Regions from separate parts of the Rhizobium sp. CB3060 genome, predicted to be linked through region 1. Evidence: riboswitches for the same ligand, from Rfam matches in the RefSeq annotation. Region 1 holds a riboswitch; the other holds the start of a gene.
What was found. A riboswitch is a leader RNA that binds a small molecule or an ion and turns the genes downstream of it on or off. The one in region 1 is predicted to bind cobalamin.
Positions count from the first base shown of each region.

Region 1 (4,786 bases):
AGGGTCAACGGACCGGGCCAGAAGGCTTCGGCCAGCTTCCGCGAGATCGGGTCGAAGATCGCATGGCGTTCCGCCATGGCGAGATCGCTCATGTGGCAGATCAGCGGATTGAAGCGGGGCCGCCCCTTGGTCTCATAGATGCGGGTGATAGCAGCGGGATTGGTGGCATCGGCGGCAAGCCCATAGACCGTCTCGGTCGGCAACCCGATCGGCAGCCCCTCGGCAAGCGTTTCCGACGCCGCAGCTATAGCCGTTTCGGGATCCTGGAGAATGTCTATGTGTCGCGCCATGGCCTGACCGTTGTAGTTCAGGCCGTTCTTATGCTTTTCAAGTTTGGGGATCAATGATCAAAGCTGGCGAATGATGTCGCGGAGCTGTTCGTTGCGCGCGCCAAGCAGCAACACGTTGCGGATGGCGATCTGCGGATCGTGTGTGTGGAAGAGTACGCCGTTGCCTCGGACCTCGCGGTTGATCGTCAGTTTCTTTTCCGGCGATTCCTGATCCGGCAAGACGGCGACGGCAAAATACATCCGCGAATATTTCAGGCTGATATTTTCGAAGAAATTGTCGTTCTGCCCGATGCGGGCAAAGAAGTTGGCGATGTAGAAGGCCCAGCTCACCTCTTCATACTGCGCAAATTGCGTTCGCGCCGCAGTGACATGGCAATAACCGAGATGCGGCGTGTCCTTCAGCGTGTGATGGAAGATCAGCTTCGGAAAACGAATCGATTGGTGAAAGCTGTTCAGCCGATCGTGGGTCTTTTCGCCAGCATTCCGCAGCTTATTCGCCGTGCGCTCGGCCACTTCCTCATAGCTGAGATAGCGCCGCTCTTCGGCCAGCCAATGCGCCCTGTCGCGGGTGATGCGGCCGGTGCGCAGGAATTCGCTATGGGAGGCCGCCGGCAATTCCGGTTCCGGTTCGGCGGGCTTCTTGGCGTCGAAATATCTGAGCTTGGCCATGGCGGCACTCTCGGTATGGGTATGGATAGCAGTTAATAGATCGCCTAGCTTGAGCCGGGCTTAAGCGCGCCACGCTGGGATGTTTGGAAGGATCAGAGCCATGCCGGGTATCACCGAACTCAAACTGCTGATTGCGAGCATGAAGCCAAATCTCATTGAAGGCGAATTCGTCTTTTGCTGCGTGCCGCCTTCAATGCTGACAGACTATATCCATTTGAAGCCGATCGGAATGTTCCACGAAAAAGAGGGAATGACGCTGATCCTTCCGATCGAGGCCGCCCGGCAGGCGGGGCTTCCGGCTGAACCCGCCATGCGAATGATTAGCCTAGACGTCCATTCCTCGCTGGAGGCCGTGGGCTTGACGGCGGCCTTTGCTATGGCACTCGGAAGCGAGGGCATCAGCGCCAATGTCGTTGCGGCCTATTATCATGACCATATCTTCGTGCCGATCGCCGATGCCGAGCGTGCCATGGCGGCATTGAAGGCGCTCTCCGCCGGACAAGATCGTCCCTAAAATTCATCGCCCATCGCTCTGTCGCAATCAAGATAAAGCGTCATGGAGCGCAGAATGGTTCACACGGACGATCGTCTTGCCGGGACCGAGCTAATAGTTTGAATTGGTTCGTATTATCGCGACAAAATTCGCGTCATTTCCAAGCTTCATCTCACCTGTCGCCAATTTCGAAGCCGATGTCGCATTGCAGCAGAGCGACGCGTGAGGCGGGAGCTATGATGACCTCAATCTCAAGGTGCCGTCTATTAGGGAGGCGGAGAATTGGGAAGCCGGTCAAAATCCGGCGCTGCCCCCGCAACGGTGGTGGAGTGAGGCATGGCAGATAAAGCCACTGGGTCGAGAACAACCTGGGAAGGCGCCATGGGGTCCTCTTGAGGACCGCTCCAGAGCCCGGAAACCAGCCTTGGGGACGACAGATTTCACTGACCGCGGCGGGCAGTCGGGGGGTAATGCGTTGGGCTGTTTAAGGCCGGCCGGTGCATGTCCTCTGCCTACTGCCTGGTATTGCACGAGGATAGGCACATGGATATCGGCACCGACGTTTTGCGACAATTGAAGAACCGCCGCCAGGGTTTCAGCCTGGAGCAGGCCTTCTACACCGACCCCGATTATTTCAAGCTCGACATGGAGATGATCTACTATCGCGACTGGCTGTTCATCGGCCATGATTGCGAAGTGCCGCGGGCCGGCAATTATTTCACGGTCCAGGTCGGCGATTATCCCGTCGTTATCGTCCGCGGCCGGGATCAGGTCATCCGCGCCTTCCACAATAGTTGTCGCCACCGCGGCTCGCGTGTCTGCGCATCCGAGCGCGGTTCTTCGGCCAAGCTTGTCTGCCCTTACCATCAGTGGACCTACGAACTCGACGGTTCGCTGCTCTTCGCCCGGCAGATGGCGGAGGATTTCGACAAGAGCCAGTTCTCCCTGAAGCCGGTTCACTGCGAGAGCGTCGGCGGCTACATCTTCATCTGTCTGGCGAAAAACGCCCCGGATTTCTCCCCGGTCCGCGCCGCGATCGAGCCTTACATGGCGCCGCATCGCATCGGCGAGACGAAGGTCGCCTTCCAGAGCACCATTATCGAAAAGGGCAATTGGAAGCTGGTATGGGAGAACAATCGCGAGTGCTATCACTGCGCCGCCAATCATCCGGAGCTCTGCCGTACCTACCCGGAAGCGCCGACCATCACGGGTGTACAAGGTGCGATGAACGATCCCCTCATCACTGAGCACTGGCAGCGCTGCGAAGCCGCCGGCTTGCCGAGCCAATTCAAGATCGCACCCGATGGTCAGTTCCGCGCCGCCCGCATGCCGCTGATCGAAGGGGCTGAAAGCTACACCATGTCCGGCAGGCGCGCCGTCAAGCGGCCGCTATCGCCTGACGTCACCATCAACAATATCGGTGCGATGATCCTGTTCCATTACCCGACAACGTGGAACCATCTTCTCGGCGACCACGCCATTTCCTTCCGCGTGCTGCCGATCAGCGCCGAGGAAACCGCGGTCACCACCAAATGGCTGGTGCATAAGGATGCGGTAGAGGGCGTCGACTATGACCTCGAGGAACTGACCCATGTCTGGACGGAAACCAACGATCAGGACCGTCGCATCGTCGAGGAAAATGCCTTCGGTATACGCTCGCCGGCCTATGAGCCCGGCCCCTATTCGGAACTCCACGAGGGCGGCGTCATGCAGTTCGTCGAGTGGTACTCGAATTTCATGATCAACCGGCTGCAGGGCGATCAGGCCAAGCTGTCGGCGGTTGCCTGAGTATGAACATGACCATCTCTCTCCGTCATCAGCACCTGGATCAGATGCAGCCATGGAGCGACAGGCAGCATCTGCTCGAATGCCTGTCGGCAACGCCGGAAGCGCCCGATGTGATGACCTTCACATTCCGCTCCGACAAGGATAATTGGTTCCGCTATCTGCCGGGCCAGTTCGTAACCCTGGAACTGCCGACGGCGCCCGAGCCGGTCATGCGCACCTACACGCTTTCCTCGACACCGTCGCGGCCCTTTTCCGTGGCCGTCACGGTGAAGGCGCAGAAGGACAGCATCGGCACGCGCTGGATGTTCGAGAACCTGAAGCCCGGTATGCGCATCAAGGCTTTCGGCCCGCTCGGCGATTTCAGCCACATCCGTCATCCCGGCGAAAAATATCTCTTCGTTTCGGCCGGCTCCGGCATCACGCCGATGATGGCGATGACGCGCTACATGGCCGACACAGGGCCCTTGTCGGACATCACCTTCGTCAATTGCTCGCGCAGCCCCGCCGACATCATCTTCCGCTCGGAGCTGGAATATCTCGCCCGCTTCATGCCGAACCTCGATCTCGGCTTCATCGTCGAAGGCTGCGGCCGCACCGATCTCTGGTCGGGGCTGAAGGGCCGCATCGACAAGGCAAAGATCGGACTGCTCGCGCCAGATTTCATGGAACGCACCATCTTCTGCTGCGGCCCTGAAGTCTTCATGGATGCCGTCCGCTCCATGCTGGAAGCCCACGGCTTCGACATGGCGCGCTACCATCAGGAAAGCTTCCAGCCGGCGCAGGCGGCAACGCCGCTGGCCGAAGTCAGCGATGACGCGTCGATGGACGCGGCGACCTCGATCCGCTTCACCATGGCCGGCAGGGATGTCGCCTGCGCCCCAGGCCAGACGATCCTGCAGGCCGCGCGCGGCGCCGGCGTACGCATCGGTGCTGCCTGCGAATCCGGTCTCTGCGGCACCTGCAGGGTGATGAAACTGTCGGGCGAGGTCGAGATGAACCATAATGGCGGCATCCTCGACGACGAAATCGACGAAGGCTACATTCTGGCCTGCTGTTCGCGGCCTAAAACGGATGTGCAGATAGAAGCCTAAGCCTTTTGAATCGAGACTACTTATCCGCTATCGGGCGGCTCCCGCCCGATAGCGGATGCGCTAGAAATCCTGATAATTCAACTCGTTGATCTCGACCGTCTTCGGCTGCGTTGCGGCGGTGACGATTGGGTCGACCATCAGCGAGACGAGCGTCTGCAACGGCGCGGTACAGCTTGGTCCCTTGGCAATGATCATGGGTGCAGGTTCCGGCTTTGCGGGCAGCAGATCGCCCTGCGGCCAGATCTTGGCGAGCTGCACCTTCGTCATCGCCACGACATTGACATCGATATCGGTAAGCGTCCCCGGCACGCGGTAAGGACAGGCCTTCTCCGAGCAATTGTCGGATGAGGAGAATTGCCAGAGCGCATAATTGTCCCAATTGCCGAGCGGGAAGGTGCCTTTTACATCCGGCTTGTAGCGCGCATACCACAGCGGCAGCCGCGACAGGATCGGAT
Region 1 covers NZ_CP104158.1:465,306-470,091, forward strand. The annotation lists gene N2601_RS02235 (L-threonylcarbamoyladenylate synthase) at 1-290, opposite strand, end outside; gene N2601_RS02240 (DUF6656 family protein) at 348-959, opposite strand; gene N2601_RS02245 (ACT domain-containing protein) at 1,060-1,473, shown strand; cobalamin riboswitch at 1,690-1,893, shown strand; gene N2601_RS02250 (aromatic ring-hydroxylating oxygenase subunit alpha) at 1,996-3,240, shown strand; gene N2601_RS02255 (hybrid-cluster NAD(P)-dependent oxidoreductase) at 3,243-4,331, shown strand; gene N2601_RS02260 (glycoside hydrolase family 25 protein) at 4,392-4,786, opposite strand, start outside.

Region 2 (4,786 bases), 1.3 Mb from region 1:
CTATCCGCCATAATAGGCACCGAATGGAGAAATTGTAAGCGGGCGGCTCAATGCAGCCATCGCTCGCATCCAGGAGAGCGCCGTGGTCGCGACACTGATTCTTCCGGGTTTAAACGGCTCCGCCGAGGGGCATTGGCAGCGCCATTGGGCGCGTGATAAGACCTCTGCGGCCATCGTCCGTCAGGCTTCATGGTCGAGGCCGGTGCTGGAACACTGGTTGGCGGCGCTGGAGAGAGAGTTGGAGCGGGTGGAAGAAGCCTGGCTCGTCACGCATAGTCTCGGATGCCTGCTTGCCGCAAATCTCGCAGATCGCCCCGCCGCCCGGCATGTGAAAGGCGCTTTTCTTGTGGCTCCCTGTGATCTCGACCGGACGGAGAGGCTGCATCCCGGCGCCATCGATTTCGGCACAATGCCGACTAAAGCTCTGCCATTTCCGAGCTTTGTCGTTGGCAGCCGCGATGATCCGTACATGGATTTCGTCGAGCTTCGGCATCATGCCGCGCGATGGGATAGTGAGCTTCATGATCTCGGCCATGCCGGCCACATCAATATCGCCAGCGGTTTTGGCCGATGGGAGCAGGGCTTCCAACTCTTTTCCGCGTTCACGAAGGGGGTCGAGGATCGGCAATTCAGGCGGGCAAGACCACCGTTGCACGACGTCCTGTGCGGGGCCATGCCATAAGCGTCGTCTTCCATGAAAAATGCGGTCGCAAGAAAGCGCTTGCTACCGGCGCATTTTCGCGCTTTCATATACGACTAAATAAGTAGACAATAGCGACAATGACATTTGTCGAGCCGTCAATGGCTCGATGTGTGTCCAGGTTGACGAAGGCAACGGGCTTCCTAGCTTGAATGGGAGCCCGCCCAGAGCATCCCGTCAGGTAGAGGGATGCCCTGGATTCAAGAACCAGAGCGTCCAATGCGTTTACGACGCGCGGCGCTCTAGCGGCCGAGCGTTTGATGGCCGCGAGCTGTGTGCGGGTCACAGGCAAAGTATCAGCGTGCCCTCAGAAAAGCATGATCGACCACCTCTTGCCCCAGGAGTTGATATGACGGTTCAGGGACTTTTTTCTGCCAGGGCAAATGCCTCGGCGCAGGCCTATGCGATGCCGCGCATCGCTGTCATCGGCCGCGGCTTTTCCGGCATGATGACGGCGATCGCCTTGATGAAGACGGTGCGGACGCCTTTTCATCTGCAGCTCTTCGACCCCAATTCCAGCGTCAGCGGCGGTCAGGCGTTGGCTTCCGGCCATAGCAGCGAAATCCTGAACAGCCGTGTGCGCGATCTCTCGGTTTCCGCTGGCGATCCCGATGATTTCAACGATTGGCTCTGTAGCAATGCCGCGTTCCGCAGTGCCGTGCCGGCGGCCATACCGGGCTTTTTGCAGATATTCGTCCCCAAAAGCATTTTCAGCGACTATGTGTACCAGCGCTTTTCCGAGGCATTGTCCTCGCGGCGGGATATTGCGGTGCAGGTCAGCGGCGAGACGGTGATCGGCCTTCGCCGCAGCCATGGCGACCGCTTTTTGGTGGAGAGCGCCGGCGCCGTCTATCCCCCGTTCGACACCGTGGTCCTGGCGACTGGTTACGGCATTGCCGATCACGAGCCGCAGAGCGGCGAACCGGTGGCGACGCCGACGACGGTCCGCGCCCGCCGCCTAGTGTCGCGCCCGCATACGGTCTTGCTCGGTAGCGGTCTGCGCGTCGTGGACCGGCTGCTGCAGATGCGCGACAACGGCTATGATGGGCAGATCACCATCGTTTCGAGACACGGCTTTCTGCCGCAGAGCCACACCCGCAGCAATGCCGATCCGGTCTTTCCTGCAGAAGCAATGCCCGGCAGTCTCAGCGAGATTGTGCGTTTTATTCGGCGGGCTTGCGAGAATGCGGAGGCGAGCGGGCAAAGCTGGCAATCCGTCATGAACGGCCTGCGCAAACATGCGCGCTCCCTTTGGCGCTCGCTGCCGGCCGGACAGAAGCAGCAATTCAACCGCCATCTGCGCGCCCTTTACGACAGCCATAGAAACCGTCTGCCGGAGGCTCTGTATGTCCGGCTGAGGCAGGAGCTGGCGGAGGGTAATACGCTGTCGCGTTGCGGGCAATTTCTACGGCGCACGCCGACCGGATTGATGCTGAAGCCGGCCGGTCAGCAGGGCGTGGAGCAGATCTATGCCGACGAGGTGATCGATTGCCGCTGCCGGGAGCCCGATCTCGATACGCCATTGATGCGGAGCCTGATCAACGCGGGCCTCGCCACACAGGATGAACTCGGTCTTGGCCTTGCTGTCGAAGCAACGGGCGCGCTTTCCACAGATGGCCGCATAATCGAGGGACTTTTCGCCATCGGCCCGCTGGGGCTCGGCAGCCTGCCGGACATCGATCTCGTGCCCGAGATCGTCACGCAGGCCTATGCGGCCGCCGAAGGCGTGGCGGCCCGGTTCTATCCGCAGTGCAAGGCGGTGTGATTGGGATTTTTGTCGCTCGCCTAAACTCGGAGGCGAGGTCATTTGCCATGTTCAACAGCCCTTATGAATACGAGCTTCGGCCTCATCGCCATGCCTTATTTTTTGATTGAAATTAGTAACGTAATAACATAACAAATGCGCTTGCCATTCACGCCAGCCGGAATTCGGGGACAAGTGCAGACCTCAATGACACTACCATTGCTCGCTTCGATTTTCTGTGAGATGAACCATACCGATGGTGCTGCCGCCGGAATCATCCGGAGGGCGGCTGAAAAGGGAACACGGTGCGGATTACCCATCAGGGGCCAAAACCGTGGCTGCCCCCGCAACTGTAAGCGGAGAGCGCGTTCGCGACATGCCACTGGCTTCATGCCGGGAAGGTGCGAACGGGCTGTGACCCGCGAGCCAGGAGACCTGCCATCGATGACGTCAACCGCAACGGACGGGGTGTTCCGATGGAAATTCAGTGGTTGGGCGAGGGCGCGTTTGTGTCCGCAGGCCCTATCTTGACTTTGCCTCCGGCGAGATCTCCGGGAGGCTTTTCATGGATACAGCGAGAGAGCAGACGCATCGGATCACCGTATGCACGAATTGCCGTCACGTCGGCGCGCCATGCCGTCCCGGTCTTGATTTGCTGAAGCATCTACAGGCCGCCATTACCCAGGCTGGCGCGGCACTTTCCGACGATTTCAGTCTGGAGGGCAGCGTTTGCATGGCCGGCTGCGATCGGCCATGCACCGTCGCCTTCCAGGCAACGGCAAAGGCGACCTACCTCTTCGGCGACATCGCGGGCGAGGCGGATATCGGGGCACTCGTCTCCTTCGCCGAGCTTTACCGCGATCGGCCCGATGGCCTGACACGGGAAGGCGAACGCCCGAAAATGCTGGGCGGCAAGACATTGGCGCGCATTCCGGCTGCGATCGTTTCGGCCGAACGCCAAGCAACGCTCTTGCAGTAGGAGCGGGGTCATGCTGGAAAAATGCTTGCGACTGGAAGCTGACGGCGTCACCTGGGGCCCGCATAAGGGTAAACCGATCATCCGGGACATCAGCCTGTCCGTCAAAGCTGGTGATCGGCTGGCAATCATCGGCCCGAACGGGGCGGGTAAATCGACCCTGCTGCGCTGCCTCTATCGTGGTATCCGGCCGCAACGGGGTTGCGTGCGTCTCGACGGCATCGATCTCTGGTCGATCGGCCCGCGCGAGGCGGCGCAGCGTATCGCCGTCGTCCTGCAGGAGACGCCGGGCGATTTTCCCTTTAGCGTCCGCGATGTGGTGATGATGGGCCGCATTCCCCATCGCAAGGGCATGGCGCGTTGGAGCGAGGAGGATCATGCGGCGACCGCGGCAGCACTTGTCCGCCTGGAGCTCAAGGATCTGGCGCTCCGGCAATTCGCGTCGCTTTCGGGCGGCGAAAAGCAGCGGGTATTGATTGCCCGCGCGCTGGCGCAAGAGCCGGAGCTGATTATCCTCGACGAGCCAACCAACCATCTCGATATCCGCCATCAGCTCGAAATACTGGAGCTGCTGAAAGGCCTTGGTCGGACGATCATCACGACCTTGCACGACATCAATCTCGCCGCCGATTTCGCCACGCATGTCGCAGTGCTCGATTTCGGCCGTCTGAGCGGCCATGGCTTGGCAATCGAGGTTCTGACCGCCGAGCGCATCTCATCCGCATTCCGTGTCGAAGCGAGCCGTCAGGTCGTGGGCGACACATCCCATCGTTTTACGTTTTCTCTTCGATAATTTGGAGCCATCCATGTCTTTCCGCATGTCCTTGTCCGCTACCGCCTTGCTGCTCGGCACGTTCTTTGCCGGCGGTGCTTTGGCCGAGCCCGTCACCGTGCGTAGCTGCAATCGCGATGTCACTTTCGACAAGGCGCCGGAGCGCGCCGTTTCCAACGATGTCAACCTCACGGAAATGATGCTGGCGCTGAAGCTAAGGGATCGCATGGTCGGCTACACCGGGGTTTCCGGCTGGAAGACGCTGGATGAGAAGCTGCGGGACGGCATCAAGGAAATGCCGGAGCTGTCGCCGAAATATCCAACCAAGGAAGTGTTGCTCGGAGCCAATGCCGACTTTTATTTCGCCGGCTGGAACTACGGCATGAAAGTGGGCGGCGAAGTGACGCCGGAGACTTTGGCGCCCTTCGGCATCAAGGTCTATGAGCTCACCGAATCCTGCATCTTCGTCATGCAGAAGAACAAGCCGACCATGGACGACATGTTCGTCGACCTGCTCAATCTCGGCAGGATTTTCCGTGTCGAGGATAGGGCGGAGGCCCTAGTGGCGGATTATCGCAAGCAGCTTGGCGGTAT
Region 2 covers NZ_CP104158.1:1,758,137-1,762,922, reverse strand. The annotation lists gene N2601_RS08620 (RBBP9/YdeN family alpha/beta hydrolase) at 83-682, shown strand; gene N2601_RS08615 (FAD/NAD(P)-binding protein) at 1,050-2,465, shown strand; cobalamin riboswitch at 2,685-2,901, shown strand; gene N2601_RS08610 (DUF1636 family protein) at 3,010-3,423, shown strand; gene N2601_RS08605 (ABC transporter ATP-binding protein) at 3,434-4,213, shown strand; gene N2601_RS08600 (ABC transporter substrate-binding protein) at 4,227-4,786, shown strand, end outside.
Region 2: another riboswitch for cobalamin. It lies ahead of N2601_RS08610 (DUF1636 family protein); the one in region 1 lies ahead of N2601_RS02250 (aromatic ring-hydroxylating oxygenase subunit alpha).